DNA from 4 places in the Streptomyces kanasensis genome. Region 4 is predicted to be linked to each of the others. Evidence: riboswitches for the same ligand, from Rfam matches in the RefSeq annotation. Region 4 holds a riboswitch; each other region holds the start of a gene.
The links. Region 4 has a riboswitch for cobalamin ahead of ACF053_RS23020 (ABC transporter substrate-binding protein). Riboswitches for the same ligand answer to the same signal wherever they lie in the genome.
Positions count from the first base shown of each region.

Region 1: linked by a shared signal. The riboswitch ahead of ACF053_RS12770 (ribonucleoside-diphosphate reductase subunit alpha) and the one ahead of ACF053_RS23020 (ABC transporter substrate-binding protein) in region 4 are both predicted to bind cobalamin.
Region 2: linked by a shared signal. The riboswitch ahead of ACF053_RS02480 (ABC transporter substrate-binding protein) and the one ahead of ACF053_RS23020 (ABC transporter substrate-binding protein) in region 4 are both predicted to bind cobalamin.
Region 3: linked by a shared signal. The riboswitch ahead of cobN (cobaltochelatase subunit CobN) and the one ahead of ACF053_RS23020 (ABC transporter substrate-binding protein) in region 4 are both predicted to bind cobalamin.

Region 1 covers NZ_JBIBSF010000004.1:244,091-248,147, reverse strand. Annotated here, with positions in the region: gene mctP (monocarboxylate uptake permease MctP) at 1-159, shown strand, start outside; gene ACF053_RS12775 (hypothetical protein) at 292-1,044, shown strand; cobalamin riboswitch at 1,266-1,429, shown strand; gene ACF053_RS12770 (ribonucleoside-diphosphate reductase subunit alpha) at 1,576-3,933, shown strand; gene ACF053_RS12765 (ribonucleotide-diphosphate reductase subunit beta) at 3,933-4,057, shown strand, end outside.
Region 2 covers NZ_JBIBSF010000001.1:569,206-573,262, reverse strand. Annotated here, with positions in the region: gene ACF053_RS02495 (aminotransferase class IV family protein) at 1-228, opposite strand, end outside; gene ACF053_RS02490 (MerR family transcriptional regulator) at 388-738, shown strand; gene ACF053_RS02485 (cupin domain-containing protein) at 804-1,175, shown strand; cobalamin riboswitch at 1,575-1,770, shown strand; gene ACF053_RS02480 (ABC transporter substrate-binding protein) at 1,805-2,839, shown strand; gene ACF053_RS02475 (FecCD family ABC transporter permease) at 2,836-3,849, shown strand; gene ACF053_RS02470 (ABC transporter ATP-binding protein) at 3,846-4,057, shown strand, end outside.
Region 3 covers NZ_JBIBSF010000003.1:308,038-312,094, reverse strand. Annotated here, with positions in the region: gene ACF053_RS10225 (precorrin-2 C(20)-methyltransferase) at 1-22, opposite strand, end outside; gene ACF053_RS10220 (precorrin-8X methylmutase) at 19-654, opposite strand; gene ACF053_RS10215 (cobalamin biosynthesis protein CobG) at 704-2,137, opposite strand; cobalamin riboswitch at 2,160-2,292, shown strand; gene cobN (cobaltochelatase subunit CobN) at 2,329-4,057, shown strand, end outside.
Region 4 covers NZ_JBIBSF010000009.1:294,990-299,046, reverse strand. Annotated here, with positions in the region: gene ACF053_RS23025 (FecCD family ABC transporter permease) at 1-745, opposite strand, end outside; gene ACF053_RS23020 (ABC transporter substrate-binding protein) at 742-1,788, opposite strand; cobalamin riboswitch at 1,819-1,997, opposite strand; gene ACF053_RS23015 (restriction endonuclease) at 2,407-3,108, shown strand; gene ACF053_RS23010 (S8 family serine peptidase) at 3,348-4,057, opposite strand, start outside.

The DNA of each region.
Region 1 (4,057 bases), on a different contig from region 4:
TTCGTGCTGAACCTCCTGGTCACGGTGGTCCTCACGTTCGCGCTGCGGGCGGTGCGGGCGCCGGAGGGCGTCGACGAGACGACCGCCGGCGACTACACCGCCGACGTGGGCGACGCGGGCGTCCGCCGGACGATGCCCAAGGTCGGCACCGGGCACTGAACCTCGGGCCGCCCGGCGGCGAGGGCCCCCGCACCGTCCCGGCAGGGCGGCGGGGGCCCTCGTCCGCGTACCGGGCCGGTAGGGCCCCGGGGCCCCCGTCCGCGTACCGGGCCGGTAGGCGAGGATGTGCGCATGACACGACGCCCGGTGCCCACGCCCCTCCCCCCGCGCCCCCGGCGCGCCCCGGCGCTCCTGGCCGCCCTGGCGTCGCCGCTGCTGCTCCTCGTCGGCTGCGGCACGCAGGTGGCCGGCTCCGCCGTCCCGGACCGGGCGGAGTTGGAGGCCCGCGCCGCCGCCCTGCAGACCAGGGCGGAGCACGTGTACGTGACCGAGGCCGCCGGCTTCGCCCTCGCCGAGCAGTCGGTGGGCGTCCTCGGCGACGACGGCTTCTCCGCGTCGTACGTCTCGAAGGGCGGCGGCACCCTCACCCTCGGCGTCGAGCGGGGCCGCCTGGAGGACGTGGGCTGCGCCGCCACCCCGTCGGCCGCGCCCGCCCCGTCGACCGGCGCGGGCGCGGCCGGTGGTGCGCCGTGCGCAGCGGACGGGGCGCTGTGGTACCGCTCCGGGGACACCGCACACGAGTACCTGCGCGTCGAGGGCGGGCTGCGCATCCGCGTGAGCGCCGACCGCGCCGCCGTCGACCGCGCCACCCTGCGCGCCGCCGCCGAGCGGGCGCACCGCGCCTCCGACGAGGAGTTGGCCGAGGTACTGCCCGAACGCGCGCCCGGGACGGGCGACTCGGGAGCCACGACCGGCAGCGGCGGGACCGGCCGCACCGGCGGCACGGCCGGCAACGGCGGTCCCGGCGGCGCGCCCGTGGAGCGCGGGGACCTGCCGCCCGTGGGTGACGGGGCGCCCGACAACGGCGTGGGCGTCAGCGGCTGACCCCGCCCCACCACCCCGGCCACACGCGTCCCCGCGGGCTCGCGGGCTCGCGGGAGCCCCGGGGCCCCGTGTCGGCCCCCGTGTCCGCCCGCGCCGGCCCTTCCCGAGGGTCCGCGCGCCGGTCCGGTGAGACCCCCGCGGCACCTCCGCGCGGACCCCTCCGCCGCGGCCGGAGCCCCTCCCCGGGCTGCCACTGTTCGCGTACGCGCCGACACTCTGACACAACATGTGGGGTGTGCGGTGAGGGGTGCCCCCCACATGTATGCTCGTCCTCGCTGTCGCAGCAGGGGAATCCGGTGAGAGTCCGGAACTGTCCCGCAACGGTGTACCGGTGTGCCCTTCGCGTACCCGCGAGTCCGACGACCTGCCGACAGCGCGCCCGGACCGTCCGGCCCGGGTGCCCAGACGTCCGGGCCTCGCGGAGTGGGCCGGTGGACGCGGTCTCGCACGCCCCCGTGCCCGGGGTGAGGCGCGCCCCGCTCCCCCGCCCCCGCCCGCGGGACCCCGAGCCGAGCGAGGGAGAGCCCCCACGTGACCATCGCGCCAGCGGATCCGGCTTCAGCCACCGAAGTCGACGCGCCCGGGACCGCGCTGCTGCGGACCCTGACCGACCTCACCGCGGACCTCCCCGACGCCGACCCCGGCCGGGTCGCCGCCGCCGCCCTGCGCGGCCGGCACGCCGGGTCGGACGAGGCCGAACTGCGGGAGCTCGCCACCGAGGCGGCGGCCGGACTGATCGCCGAGGACCCCGCGTACTCGAAGCTCGCCGCACGGCTCCTGACCCGGACCATCGCCGACGAGGCGGCCGGTCAGGGCGCGGTGTGCTTCTCGGCCTCCGTCGCCGTCGGCCACCGCGAGGGGCTCATCGCCGACCGCACCGCCGAGCTCGTGGCGGGCCACGCCGACCGGCTGGACGCCGTGATCGACCCCGCGGCGGACGACCGGTTCGGCTACTTCGGCCTGCGCACCCTGTACTCGCGCTACCTGCTGCGCCACCCGCTCACCCGCAAGGTGGTCGAGACGCCGCAGCACTTCCTGCTGCGGGTGGCCTGCGGCCTGGCCGCCGACCCTTCGGCGGGCGCCCTGGACGAGGTCGAGGCGCTGTACCGGCTGATGAGCCGCCTCGACTACCTGCCGTCCTCGCCGACCCTGTTCAACTCGGGCACCCGGCACCCCCAGATGTCCTCCTGCTACCTGCTGGACTCCCCGCAGGACGAGCTGGACTCCATCTACGACCGCTACCACCAGGTGGCCCGGCTCTCGAAGCACGCGGGCGGCATCGGTCTGTCGTACTCGCGGATCCGCGCCCGCGGTTCGCTGATCCGCGGCACCAACGGCCACTCCAACGGCATCGTGCCGTTCCTCAAGACGCTGGACGCGTCCGTCGCCGCCGTCAACCAGGGCGGGCGGCGCAAGGGCGCCGCCGCCGTCTACCTGGAGACCTGGCACGCGGACATCGAGGAGTTCCTGGAGCTGCGCGACAACACGGGCGAGGACGCCCGGCGCACGCACAACCTCAACCTGGCGCACTGGATCCCCGACGAGTTCATGCGCCGCGTCAACGCCGACGCCGACTGGTCGCTCTTCTCGCCGTCGGACGTCCCCGAGCTGGTCGACCTGTGGGGCGAGGAGTTCGACGCCGCCTACCGCGCCGCCGAGGCCAAGGGCCTGGCCCGCCGGACGATGCCGGCCCGCGACCTGTACGGCCGGATGATGCGGACGCTCGCACAGACCGGCAACGGCTGGATGACGTTCAAGGACGCCGCCAACCGCACCGCCAACCAGACCGCCGAGCCGGGCCACACGGTCCACTCCTCCAACCTCTGCACGGAGATCCTGGAGGTCACGGACGACGGCGAGACCGCGGTCTGCAACCTGGGCTCCGTCAACCTCGGTGCCTTCGTGACCGGTGGCTCCATCGACTGGGAGCGGCTGGACGCGACCGTCCGCACGGCCGTCACCTTCCTCGACCGGGTCGTCGACATCAATTTCTACCCGACCGAGCAGGCGGGCCGCTCCAATGCCCGCTGGCGCCCGGTGGGCCTGGGCGCGATGGGCCTCCAGGACGTCTTCTTCCAGCTGCGGCTGCCGTTCGACTCCCCCGAGGCGCGCGCCCTGTCGACGCGGATCGCCGAGCGGATCATGCTCGCCGCGTACGAGGCCTCCGCCGACCTGGCCGAGCGCCACGGCCCGCTGCCCGCGTGGGAGAAGACGCGGACCGCGCGCGGCGTGCTCCACCCCGACCACTACGACGTCGAACTGGCCTGGCCCGAGCGGTGGGAGGCGCTGCGCGCCCGCGTCGCCGAGGTCGGCATGCGCAACTCGCTGCTGCTCGCCATCGCGCCGACGGCGACGATCGCCTCCATCGCCGGGGTCTACGAGTGCATCGAGCCGCAGGTCTCCAACCTCTTCAAGCGCGAGACGCTGTCCGGCGAGTTCCTCCAGGTCAACTCCTACCTGGTGGACGAGTTGAAGAAGCTCGGCGTGTGGGACGCGCAGACCCGTGAGGCGCTGCGCGAGTCCAGCGGCTCCGTGCAGGGCTTCACCTGGGTCCCGGCCGACGTGCGGGCCCTGTACCGCACGGCGTGGGAGATCCCGCAGCGCGGCCTGATCGACATGGCCGCCGCCCGCACGCCGTTCCTGGACCAGTCGCAGTCGCTGAACCTGTTCCTGGAGACGCCGACCATCGGCAAGCTGTCGTCGATGTACGCGTACGCCTGGAAGCAGGGTCTGAAGACGACGTACTACCTGCGCTCCCGCCCGGCGACCCGGATCGCCCGTGCCGCCCAGGCGTCCGCCGCCGCCCCCGTACCCGCCCAGCAGGTGTCCGAGCCCGACGCCGTCGCCTGCTCCCTGGAGAACCCCGAGTCCTGCGAGGCCTGTCAGTGATGCCGTCCCCCCACACCGAGAAGAACCTGCTCGACCCGGGCTTCGAACTCACCCTGCGCCCCATGCGCTACCCGGACTTCTACGAGCGCTACCGGGACGCCATCAAGAACACCTGGACCGTCGA
Region 2 (4,057 bases), on a different contig from region 4:
GGCGGTCCGCAGGTGGGACCGGACCGTCGCGTCGGGCAGCGCCCTGCCGAACAGCTCCAGGGAAGCCGACCGCAGCCGTTCCAGATGGAGGTCGAGGCCGCGGATCCGACCGCCGCGCACCTGGGCGGCGGTGAAGTGCGCGTACCCGGCGAAGGCGAGCGGCGCCAGCTCCGCGGCGGTCGAGGCGCGGCCGTCGCGGTGCACGGCGAACGCCGTCGTGGACGTCATGGATCACTCCTGGTCTGTGAGGGGTGTGAGGGGTGTGAGGGGTGGGGGAGAGGGGGCGGTGGGGGCAGGGGTGCGGGACCGGCGGTGGAATTCCCGCGGCCCGAGCCGACGTTAGGGCTTCACACTGGTGCGAAGGTCAAGGCGGGGAAGGCAGGGGCCATGCTGATCGGGGAGCTGTCCCGGCGGACCGGAGTGGGCACGCGGCTGTTGCGCTACTACGAGGCGCAGGGGCTGCTCACCTCGGTCCGGCGCGGCAACGGGTACCGCGACTACGACGAGGACGCCGTGCCCACCGTCCGGCAGGTGCGCGCGCTGCTCGCCGCCGGGCTCTCCACGGAGGTGATCCGCACGGTCCTGCCCTGCGCCCGGGGTGAGGGGCCGGGTCTGGGCTTCGACTGGTGCGCCGGGATCCGGGACGTCCTGCACGGCGAGCTGGCGGCCGCGGACGCACGCATCGACGCCCTCCGCCGCAGCCGCGGCACGCTCGCCGGCTACCTGGAGCACCCCTGACGCACCGCGCGGCGTAGCCTGGAGGAGTACTCGGGGACCGATCCTCTCCCGGGGAGGCGGACGACATGACAGCCATCGTCAGCAGGAACTTCGACGCCGCCGATGAGACCCGTCCCTTCGAGGACGGCAAGGGCAGGCTGGACCTGATCACCACCGGGCAGGGACCCGTCGGACGCGCCGTCTTCGAACCCGGCTGGCGGTGGACCGAGCACGTCAGGCCGCTCGCCGGTACCGACAGCTGCCAGGCGTCGCACACCGGCTACGTGGTCAGCGGCCGGATGCGGATCGTCATGGACGGCGGCGGTGAGAGCGCCGAGGTGGGGCCCGGCGACTTCTTCACGGTCGAGCCCGGCCACGACGCCTGGGTGCTGGGGGACGAACCCTGCGTCGCCCTGGACTGGACGGGCTTCGGCGACTACGCCCGGTCCGCCGACTGACCTCCCACCCGCCGGCGCCCACCCGCTGGCACCCACCCGTCGGTGTCCGGCCCGATGGCACCTACCCGTCGGTGTCCGGCCCGATGGCACCTGTCTGCCGCCGTCCGGCCCACTGGACCCGTCTGCCGCCGTCCGGCCCGCTGGCACCTGCCCGTCGGTGTCCGGCCCGCTGAGCGCACCCGCCCGCCGACGCCCGCCCGCCGACGCCCGCCCGCACCCGGATCCGATCCCGCCGTCGCCCGCCGTCGCCCGCCGACGCCCGCCCGCGGATCGCCCATCGTGCCCGCCCGCGCCGGCCCGCGCCCGCCCCCCGCCGGGTCGCGCCGGCGCACGTCGGCCGACGCCCGTCGGCACCCCCGGCCGCGGGCCGGCCCGGTCGGTCCCGCTCTGCGACCACCGTGTTACCTTGCCGTGGCCAGTCGAACTCAGTACCTGCGGTACCTGGGTCAGGGAATCCGGTGTGAATCCGGAACTGACGCGCAGCGGTGAGGGTGACGGGCGCGGCAGCACGAGCCACTGGGCACCGACCGGCCCGGGAAGGCGCCGCGTCCGGTCGACCCCGAGTCCGAAGACCTGCTGGCGCCCGTTACGGACGGCCCCGCGCATGGGCCACGAACCGAGGACGCCCCGTGCCCCTGCCACGCCAGCACCGCCTGCCCGCCGCCCTGCTCTGCGGCGCCCTGCTGCTCACCGGATGCGCCGGCGGCGCATCCGGCCCGTCCGCGTCCGCCTCCGGCGCGGCGGCCCGCTCCCTCGACAACTGCGGGCGTCAGGTGGAGGTCCACGGCGGCGGTCCCCGCCGGGCCGTGTCCCTGAACCAGGGCACCACCGAGACGCTGCTCTCCCTCGGCCTGGCCGACCGCATGGCCGGCACCGCCACCTGGACCGACCCGGTGATGAAGGGGCTGGAGAAGGAGAACGCCCGCGTCCGGCGGCTGGCGGAGAACAACCCCTCGTTCGAGCGGGTCCTCGACACCGAACCGGACTTCGTCGCCGCCTCCTTCGCCTCCACCCTCGGCACCGGCGGCGTCGCGACCCGCGACCAGTTCGAGAAGCTGGGCGTTCCGACGTACCTCTCCCCGGCGGACTGCGCGGGCAAGGACAACTCCGGCGGCGGTGACGGCGTGCGGACCGCGCCGCTCACCATGGAGACCATCCACCGGGAGGTGCGCGACCTCGCCCGCGTCTTCGGCGTCGAGGAACGCGGCGAGCAGCTCGTCGAGCGGCTCGACGCCCGCACCGCCGCGGCGAAGAAGGGCCTCGACGAGTCGGACGTCACCCTCATGTACTGGTTCGCCAACGCCGAGTCCCCGTACATGGCGGGCTGCTGCGGCGCGCCCGGCATCATCACCCGCACGCTCGGCGCGAAGAACGTCCTCGACGACACCACCGAGGAGTGGCCGCAGGTCAGTTGGGAGACCGTGGCCGACCGGGACCCCGACGTGCTCGTCATCGGCGACCTCACCCGCCGGTCGCAGACCGCGGAGAGCGCGAGCAAGAAGATCGCGTTCCTGGAGTCGAACCCGGTCACCAGGAACATGGAGGCCGTCAAGCACAAGCGGTACGTGCTGCTCAGCGGCCAGGCCATGAACCCGACGATCCGCACCGTGGAGGGGATCGAGCAGGTCGCCGCCGCGATCCGCCGGTTCGGGTTGTCCCGGTGACCGCCGCCCTGCTGCGCTCGGCGGCGGGGCTCGCGGTGCTCGCCGTCTCCGTCGCCCTCACCATCACCGTCGGCCCCGCCGACCTCGGCGTCGCCGACGTGTGGTCCGTCGTCGCCTCGCACCTCGGCGGCGCCCCCTCCGGGCTGTCCCCGATCCGCGACGGCATCGTGTGGAACCTGCGGCTGCCCCGCACCCTGCTGGCCGCCGTGTGCGGGGCCGGGCTCGCCGTGTGCGGCGCCGTCATGCAGTCGCTGCTGCGCAACCCGCTCGCCGACCCCTTCGTCCTCGGCGTCTCCTCCGGCGCCTCCACCGGCGCCGTGCTCGTCGTGGTCCTCGGCGCGGGTGGCGGCGCGCTGTCGCTCTCCGCGGGTGCCTTCGCCGGCGCGGTCTGCTCCTTCGCCCTGATGTTGCTGCTGAGCCACGTCCTGGGCGGCACCACCGACCGGGTCGTCCTCTCCGGTGTCGCCGCGATGCAGCTCTTCTCCGCGCTGACCTCCTTCGTCGTCGTCACCTCCGCCGACGCGGAGACCACCCGCGGCGTGCTGTTCTGGCTGCTCGGCTCGCTCGGCGGCGCCGGCTGGGACGACGTGTGGCTGTGCGCGGCCGTCCTCGCCGCGTGCCTCGCCGTCTGTCTGGCCCACGGCAGGACCCTCGACGCGTTCGCCTTCGGGCAGGACGCCGCGGCGTCCCTCGGCGTGCACGTCGGCCGCACCCGCCTCGTCCTGCTGTGCGCCACCGCGCTCCTCACCGCCGCCCTGGTCAGCGCGGCCGGCGCGATCGGCTTCGTCGGCCTGGTGCTGCCCCACGCCGCCCGGGCCATCGTCGGCCCCGGGCACGCCCGGCTGCTGCCCGCCACCGCCCTGGGCGGGGCCGTCTTCCTGGTGTGGATCGACACCCTCGCCCGTACCGTCCTCGAACCCCAGGAGGTGCCGGTGGGCGTCATGACGTCCCTGCTGGGCGTACCGGCCTTCGTCCTCGTGCTGTACCGGACCCGGAGGGCCGCCCGGTGACCCTCGCAGCCGACCGCGTCACCCGCACCGCCGGGGGCCGGCTGATCCTCGACGGCGTCAGCCTCGCCCCCGAGCCCGGCGGCGTCACCGGGCTCCTCGGGCCCAACGGCTCCGGCAAGTCCACGCTGCTGCGGCTGCTCGCCGGGGTCCTCGCGCCCGCATCGGGCGTCGTCACCCTCGACGGGCTGCCGCTGCCCGCCCTGCGCCG
Region 3 (4,057 bases), on a different contig from region 4:
CGCCGTACAGCTTGCCGCTCATTCGACCTCACTCGCGATCGCGTTGACCGCCGCGGCGGCCATGGCGCTGCCGCCGCGCCGGCCCCGTACGACGATGTGGTCCAGGTCGGACGCCGCCAGCGCGTCCTTCGACTCGGCCGCGCCGATGAAGCCGACGGGGATGCCGAGCACGGCGGCCGGGCGGGGCGCGCCCTCGCGGATCATCTCCAGGAGGCGGAACAGGGCGGTCGGCGCGTTGCCGATGGCGACGACCGAGCCGTCCAGGCGGTCGCGCCACAGCTCCAGCGCGGCCGCGCTGCGGGTCGTGCCCAGCTTCGCGGCCAGGTCCGGCACGGTCGGGTCGGAGAGGGTGCAGACGACGTCGTTGGCGGCGGGCAGCCGCTTGCGGGTGACGCCGCTGGCGACCATCTGCGCGTCGCACAGGATCGGCGCGCCGGCGCGCAGCGCGGCGCGGGCGCGGGAGACGACCTCGGGCGTGTAGGCCAGGTCGCGGACGAGGTCGACCATGCCGCAGGCGTGGATCATCCGCACGGCGACCTGGCTGACGTCGGCGGGCAGCCCCGCGAGATCCGCCTCGGCGCGGATCGTGGCAAAGGACTGGCGGTAGATCTCCGCGCCGTCCTTCTCGTAGTCGAACACTGTGCTCCCGCTCATCTCTGTGCCTGTGCCTGTGCGTGTGCGTGTGCGTGTGGTGCCTGGTGGGTCAGGTGCTGTGGGTGGTGTCTGTGGGGCTTGCGGCCGGGGCTGGTGGCCGGGCACCCGGGGCGGTCCGTACGGTGATCTCGTACGTACCGTCGCCGGTGGCGAGCGCGTCCACCCAGTCGCCCTGCGGATGGCCGCAGCGCCGGGCGCAGCCGGACCAGTGGACCGGCAGCCCGTGCTCCAGGGGTCGCGCGTCGGCCCGCACGTCGGCCAGGGCCTTGCCGCAACCGGGGCGCCCGGTGCAGGCGCTGACCGACAGCCAGGGCGAACCGGCCCGCACGAGGTACCCGCGTTCCTCCAGCGCCGCGAGGCGCTCGGCGGCCGCCGCCCGCCCGGGCAGCCCGGTGACGACGAAGCCGCGCCACGGCGTGACCCGCACCTCGCCGGCCGGACCCGGGTCCAGGGCGCGGAACTGTGCGGTGGTGACCCGCCCCAGCGGAGCCACGACCGCCACGGCTCCGCCCGCCCCGACGACCCCCGGCTCGGGCGCCACGTCCGTACCCGTACCCGTGCCCGTGCCCGTAGTCGCCGTTGCCGTCTCCGGCAGTGGCAGTGGCAGTGGCAGTGGCCACGCCGCCTCCGGCCGCGCCACCACGCCCGCGTCCGACAGGTGCCGGGTCACGGCGGTGTCGAGGCCGCAGTCCGCGGGCAGTTCGGCCACCCGCCAGGCACCCGTACCGGCCTCCCGGGCGACGGCGAGGAACGCCCGCGCCACGGCAAGCGCCGCCCGAGGCGCGTCCGCGCCCGCCACCCGCCACGCCCCGCCGACCGCCCGCTTTGCCGCGTCGCCCGCCGTCGTCCCGCCGACCGCCCGGTCCGCCGCGTCGCCCGCCACCGCCCCGCCGACCGCCCGGTCCGCCGCCGTCCCGCCGGCGCCCCCGACACGCACCACAGCGCGGCCGTCCGGCTCTGCGAGCAACGTCACATCGGCGCCCAGACCCGCCACGTCACCGCGCCCGTCGTCCACGGCGAACAGGAAGCGTCCCGAGAGGGCCGTGGTCCACGCCTGGGCGCACAGCAGCGCGTCCAGTTCGCGGGCCCACGCCTGCGCGTCCGCATACCCCCGCCCGTCGAGCCCGGCGAGCGGCGAGACGACCATGTTGCGGATCCGCTCGTGCGCTGCGGACGGCAGCAGCCCGGCCGCGTCCAGCAGCCCCGCCAGGGCCAGTCCGCAGTCGTCGGGCAGTCCGCGCAGATCGAGGTTGCCGCGCGAGGTGACGCCGAGGTGGCCGTCGCCCAACCGGTCGGCGGCGTCGGCCAGGGCCGTGATCTGACGGCTCGTCAGCACACCGACGGGGAGCCGCAGCCGGGCCAGTCCGCCGTCGTCCGCGCGGTGCAGCCGCAGCGCGCCGGGGCACGCGTCGCCGCGGTCGCGGACGCGTTCCGGTATGTGGGTTTCGCCCCCGTTCCGGGGCTTTGATGAGCTGGGCGGCATGGCGGCGAGCATACGCGCAGCCTCTACTATGCAGACGGCACAGGGTCCCAGGACCCTAGGGAGGAAGCCCGGTGCGAATCCGGCGCGGTCCCGCCACTGTGAGCGGGGCCCCGAGGGGCCCCGCGAGTCAGGAACTCCCGCCACCCACGACCACCCGGGGCGAGGACACCCCGAGGAAGGCCCGGCACGCCGTGATCCTGCTGCTGTCGCACTCCGACACCGACCTCCTGAGCGCCCGCGCGGCCGGTGGCCCGGTCGAGTACCGGTTCGCCAACCCCGCCCGCCTCCCCGCCGACGACCTGCCCGGCCTCCTCGACGGCGCCGACCTCGTCGTCGTGCGCCTCCTCGGCGGCATCCGCGCCTGGGAGGAGGGCCTGCAGACCCTCCGCGAGTCCGGCAAGCCGCTCGTCGTCCTCACCGGCGAACAGGCCCCCGACGCGCAGCTGATGGAGACCTCCACCGTCCCGATCGGCATCGCGGCCGAGGCGCACGCCTACCTCGCCCACGGCGGCCCGGACAACCTCGAACAGCTCGCCCGCTTCCTCTCCGACACCGTCCTGCTCACCGGCCACGGCTTCGAGCCCCCGGCCGCCGCTCCCACCTGGGGCCCGCTGGAGCGGACCGCGCGCGGCACCACCGGCCCCACGGTCGCCGTGCTGTACTACCGCGCCCACCACATGAGCGGGAACACCGCCTTCGTCGGCGCCCTCTGCGACGCCATCGAGGACGCGGGCGGCCAGGCCCTCCCCCTGTACGTGGCGTCCCTGCGCGCCCCCGAGCCGGAGCTCCTGGAGAGCCTGCGGACGGCCGACGCGGTCGTCACCACCGTCCTCGCCGCCGGCGGCACCAAGCCCGCCGAGGCGCAGGCGGGCGGCGACGACGAGTCGTGGGACGCGGGCGCGCTCGCCGCCCTCGACGTGCCGATCCTCCAGGCCCTGTGCCTGACCGGTTCGCGCGCCGCCTGGGAGGAGAACGACGAGGGCCTCTCGCCGCTCGACGCCGCCAGCCAGGTCGCGGTGCCGGAGTTCGACGGCCGGCTCATCACCGTGCCGTTCTCGTTCAAGGAGATCGACGCCGACGGCCTGCCCGCGTACGTCGCCGACGCCGAGCGCGCCGCGCGCGTCGCCGGGATCGCCGTGCGCCACGCGCGCCTCCGCCACATCCCGAACGCCGAGAAGCGCCTCGCGCTGGTCCTCTCCGCGTACCCCACCAAGCACTCCCGCATCGGCAACGCCGTGGGCCTCGACACCCCCGCCTCCGCCGTCGCGCTGCTGCGCCGGCTGCGGGAGGAGGGGTACGACTTCGGCGACGAGGACGTCCCGGGCCTCGCCTCCGGTGACGGCGACGAGCTGATCTACGCCCTCATCGAGGCCGGCGGCCACGACCAGGAGTGGCTGACCGAGGAGCAGCTGGCCAGGAACCCGGTCCGCATCCCGGCCGCCGACTACAAGCGCTGGTACGGCACGCTCCCCGAGGAGCTGCGCGCGCAGGTCGAGCAGCACTGGGGCCCGCCGCCCGGCGAGATGTTCCTCGACCGCTCCCGCAACGCCGACGGCGACATCGTCCTCGCCGCCCTCCGGCGCGGGAACCTGCTGATCCTCATCCAGCCGCCGCGCGGCTTCGGCGAGAACCCGATCGCGATCTACCACGACCCCGACCTGCCGCCGTCGCACCACTACCTGGCCGCCTACCGCTGGATCGGCACCCCTGAGGCCGACGGCGGCTTCGGCGCCGACGCCATGGTCCACCTCGGCAAGCACGGCAACCTGGAGTGGCTGCCGGGCAAGAACGCCGGCCTGTCCGCCGCCTGCGGCCCCGACGCGGCCCTCGGCGACGTCCCGCTGATCTACCCGTTCCTCGTCAACGACCCGGGCGAGGGCACCCAGGCCAAGCGCCGCGTCCACGCCACGCTCGTCGACC
Region 4 (4,057 bases):
GCGCCTGGACCAGCAGCACGCCGATCCCCAGCAGCAGTGCCGCCGCGGGCAACCACAGGCCGGCCCACCGGACGCCGCCGAGCCCGCCGAGCGTCCAGGCGAGGACCGCGCGGGCCTGGTCGCCGGTGCCCGAGGTGAGCAGCAGCAGGTCCACGACCGCCGTGAGGACCGCGGCGACGGCCACGCCCGACAGCACCAGCCGCACGGAGGTGATCCGCCCGCCCGCGCGGGCGGTGACGTACACGACGACCAGGGCGAGCAGGGCGCCGGCGAAGGCGGCGACCGACAGGGACAGCGCCCCGAACACGCCGACGCCGAGGACGATGACGCAGACGGCGCCGAGCGCCGCCCCCGACGACACGCCCAGCAGGTACGGCTCGGCGAGCGGGTTGCGCACCAGCGCCTGCAGGGCGGCGCCCACCACCGAGAGGCCCGCGCCGGTGACCACGCCGAGCAGTACGCGCGGCGCGCGCACGTCGAGCACGATCGTCTCGCGCGCCCGCGACCACGTCGGCTCGGACCAGTCCGCGCCCAGCGCGTGCGTCACGATGCCCCACACCTCGCCCGGCGGCACGTGCACCGAGCCGATGGCCATGCCCGCCGTCGCGGAGACCACCAGCAGGACGCCGAGGACCACGAGGGTGAACGCGAACGACGCACGGCGGGGCCCGCCCCCGCCGCTCGCCCGGCCCCGGGGGCCGGGACCGGTGCGGGCGTCGGGGGCGGCGGGGGCGGTGGCCGTCACCGGAACCGCTCGGGGTGCAGGGCCTTGGCCAGGTCCTCGACCGCGTAAGGCGGGCGGACGCCGACGAGCGTCGCCGTCAGCGGCAGCACCACGAACCGCTTGTTCCTGATCGCGGGCACGTCGGCGAGCGCCGGCTGCGCCAGCAGGAACCGCTTCTTCTGCTCGACTCCGCCCGCGCCCGCGTAGTCGTAGATCGCGATGACCTCCGGCTTGCGCGCGACGACCTGCTCCCACGACACGTCGCCGAAGACCTCGTCGAGGTCCGCGAAGACGTTCCGGCCGCCGGCCAGCCGGATGATCTCGGTGCCGAGCCCCTTGCCGCCGGCCGTGAACGCCGCCTTGTCGCCGCTGTCGTAGACGAACACCGGGACCTGCGGGGCGCCCTTCACCGCCCGGGTCGCCTCGTCGATGCGCGAGCGGAGGTCGGCGACGAGCGCGTCGGCCCGCTCCGGCACGCCGAAGATCGAGCCGACGGTACGGATCTCCTCGTACGTGTCCCGCATGGACACGCTCCTGCCGCCGCAGTACTCGCGGTTCAGGTACGTGTCGATCCCCGCGTCCCGGAACGCCGCCCGGGAGCGGCCCGCCTTGTCGTCGAACGCGCTGGCGTAGCCGCCGTACACGAGGTCCGGTTCGGCGTCGAGGACCGTCTCGAAGGACGGCTCCTTCTCCGCCAGTCGGGGGACGGCCGCGAAGTCCTTCCGGTACTGGGGCAGGACCGCCGAGTCGGGGAAGGCGGTGCCCACCATGCGGTCCTTCAGGCCGAGGGCCAGCAGCAGTTCGGCCGGGTGCTGGTGGATGGTGACCACCCGCTCCGGCGGCCTGTCGTACGTCGTGCGCGTGCCGCAGTTGTCGACGGTGACGGGGAAGCCCTTCGCGGGCCGCGCCGCCGCGGACGGGCGGCCGTCGTCCGCGCCGCGGGAGGTGCCGCAGCCGGACAGCAGGGTCGCGGAGAGGACGGCGGCCAGGGCCGCCGCGCCCAGGGCGCGCCGGCGCGCCCTGGCAGGGGTGGGAAAGGGGGGACGGGACGAGCCGTCGTACACGTGAAGCCTCCTGCGGAGTCCGCGCTCCTCGGATCGGGCCCGCGACAGGCCAGTGTCCTGACTCCCGGATCGACGTTCCCCCGGCCTTCCCGCGCGTGCGCAGTGGCCTTCCGGTGGGGTCCACTCCCCGGTCACAGTGGCGGGACCGTGCCGGAATCGCACCGGCTTCCTGTCTCCCGTCGCGGTGATGACCAGGTGATCCTACGATTCGCCGCGTCAGGGACGAAAGGGCGCACGGGGGAACCGTGCGCCTGGCAGTCCGTCGGCCCGGCCACGGCGTCCGTGCCACCAGCCGCTCGGTGTCCTGCTCACGGGGCCGGCCGTGCAAGCCGCCGAGGACCTCGGCCCGGGCGGGGCGCCGCCTCGTGGAGGGAGGGCCCGTCATCCCCCGGGTACGGGCCGCGCCCCCGCCGTCCGGACGGCGCCGCACGTTCCGGCCGGGCGCCCCGAGGGGTTTGGCGCCGGGTGGCGGGGCCAGACGGGGTGTCAGGGAGGGGGTGCCGCGTGACCGTACCGCAGAGGACGACGAGGGCGCCGAGGGCGCCGAGGGCACGGAGGGTGCCGAGGGCGCAGCGAGCGCAGAGGGCGCCGAGGACGCGGCGGGCCGGCTGGCGGGACGTGGTGCTCGCCCTGGGGCTGGTCGGGGTCGCCGTCGGCGGGCTCGCGCTGCTGGTGCGCACCGTGTGGCACGTCCCCGACGGGGCGTTCGGCCCCGTCCTGCTGCTCGTCATGGTGGTCCTCGCGGCCGTCGTGGCGGGTCGGGCGGCCTCGCGCCGGACCCCCGGCCGGGCGCGGATCCCGGCACAGGCCCCGCCCGCGGATCCCGACGAGGTCACGGCGGTGCTCCCCGTCGAGGGCGCCGCGCCGGCCCCGCCGGTGCCGCGGCTGGACGGCGACAGCGTCGACCACGAGGAGGTCGACCCCTACGGCTTCGAGCACACGGTGGCCGCGCTGTGCGTACGCGACGGGTGTACGCGGACGGAGGTGTCCGGCGGCCCGGGCGACCTCGGTGCCGACGTCGTGGCGACGGCACCCGACGGCCGCAGGCTGATCGTCCAGTGCAAGCAGTACGCCGCCGACAACCCCGTCGGCTCGCAGGACCTCCAGCGCTTCGGCGGCACCTGCTTCGCCGTCCACGGGGCGGAGGTCGCGGTCGTCGTGACGACCAGCACGTTCACGGCGCCGGCCGTCGAGTACGCCGCGACGATCGGCATCGTCTGCGTCGACGGGGAGGCCCTCGCGGCCTGGACCGACGGCCGTACGCCCCCGCCCTGGGAGGACCCGGTGGCGGCGCCGGAGCCACCCGTCGAGGCGGGCTGAACCCCCCGGCGCTCGCCCCGTCCCAGGAGCCCGGCGCCCCGCTTCCGCTCCGGGGCCGTGGGCCCCGGGTGTGCCCGCAGCCCGTGGCCCGCACCCCGTGGCCGGCGGCGCCCCGGGGCGGGGGCACTCCGGGGCGGACGGCACGGCGGCGCCGGGGGCGGGGGCGCGGGGGCGCGATCCCGCCCGGTCTCCGGCCGCCGGCTCGTCACCGGCTCGCCGTCCACGGGCACGGGTGCCGTTCAGCCGGTCGCGCGTCGCAGGGGGCCGGTCAGCCTGCCCGTCACCACCAGGGCGAAGTCCTGCGGACCCTCCAGCAGATTGCGGGCGAACACCTGGATCAAGTAGCGGCCCTGCGGGGCGTCCGGGAGCCGGACGACCTCGACGTTGTTCGTGCTGTCCGTCCGCAGGAGCCGGTTGGGCAGGGTGTCGTTCCCTGCGTGCCGGACGCCGTCGGGCGCCTCCACCAGCACGCTGAGGTCGTTCTGCAGGGACCGGCCCGGCAGGTCCGTGTACGCCAGGCAGAGCCGCAGGGCCGCGCCGGCCGCCACCTCCACCGTGAAGCGGCTGACGTCGCCGGTCCGGGCGAGCTGCCGCGCGGGGGCCTGCCAGGTGTCGGCGAAGTCGAGCACCAGGTCCGGGACGGCGGGGTTCGGCAGGGTCGACGGCAGGTGGATCGCGCCGAACCCCTGGTGGAAGTGCGGGTCCGGGGCCGTGGCGTCCGGCGCGGTGAGCCGCCGGGCACCGTTGATCAGCGTGGCCTTCACCAGGGCGGCGCTGGGGCTGGTGGCCCGCTCCCGCACGTAGTACTCGCGCACCAGCGCGGCGCAGCCCGCGACGAGCGGGGTGGCCATGCTGGTGCCGCCCATGAAGGCGTACCGGGGGTTGTCGTGCAGGCCCCAGAAGCTCTGCCGCGGGGCGCCGGCGGCGCGCGTCGAGAGGATGTCCGTGC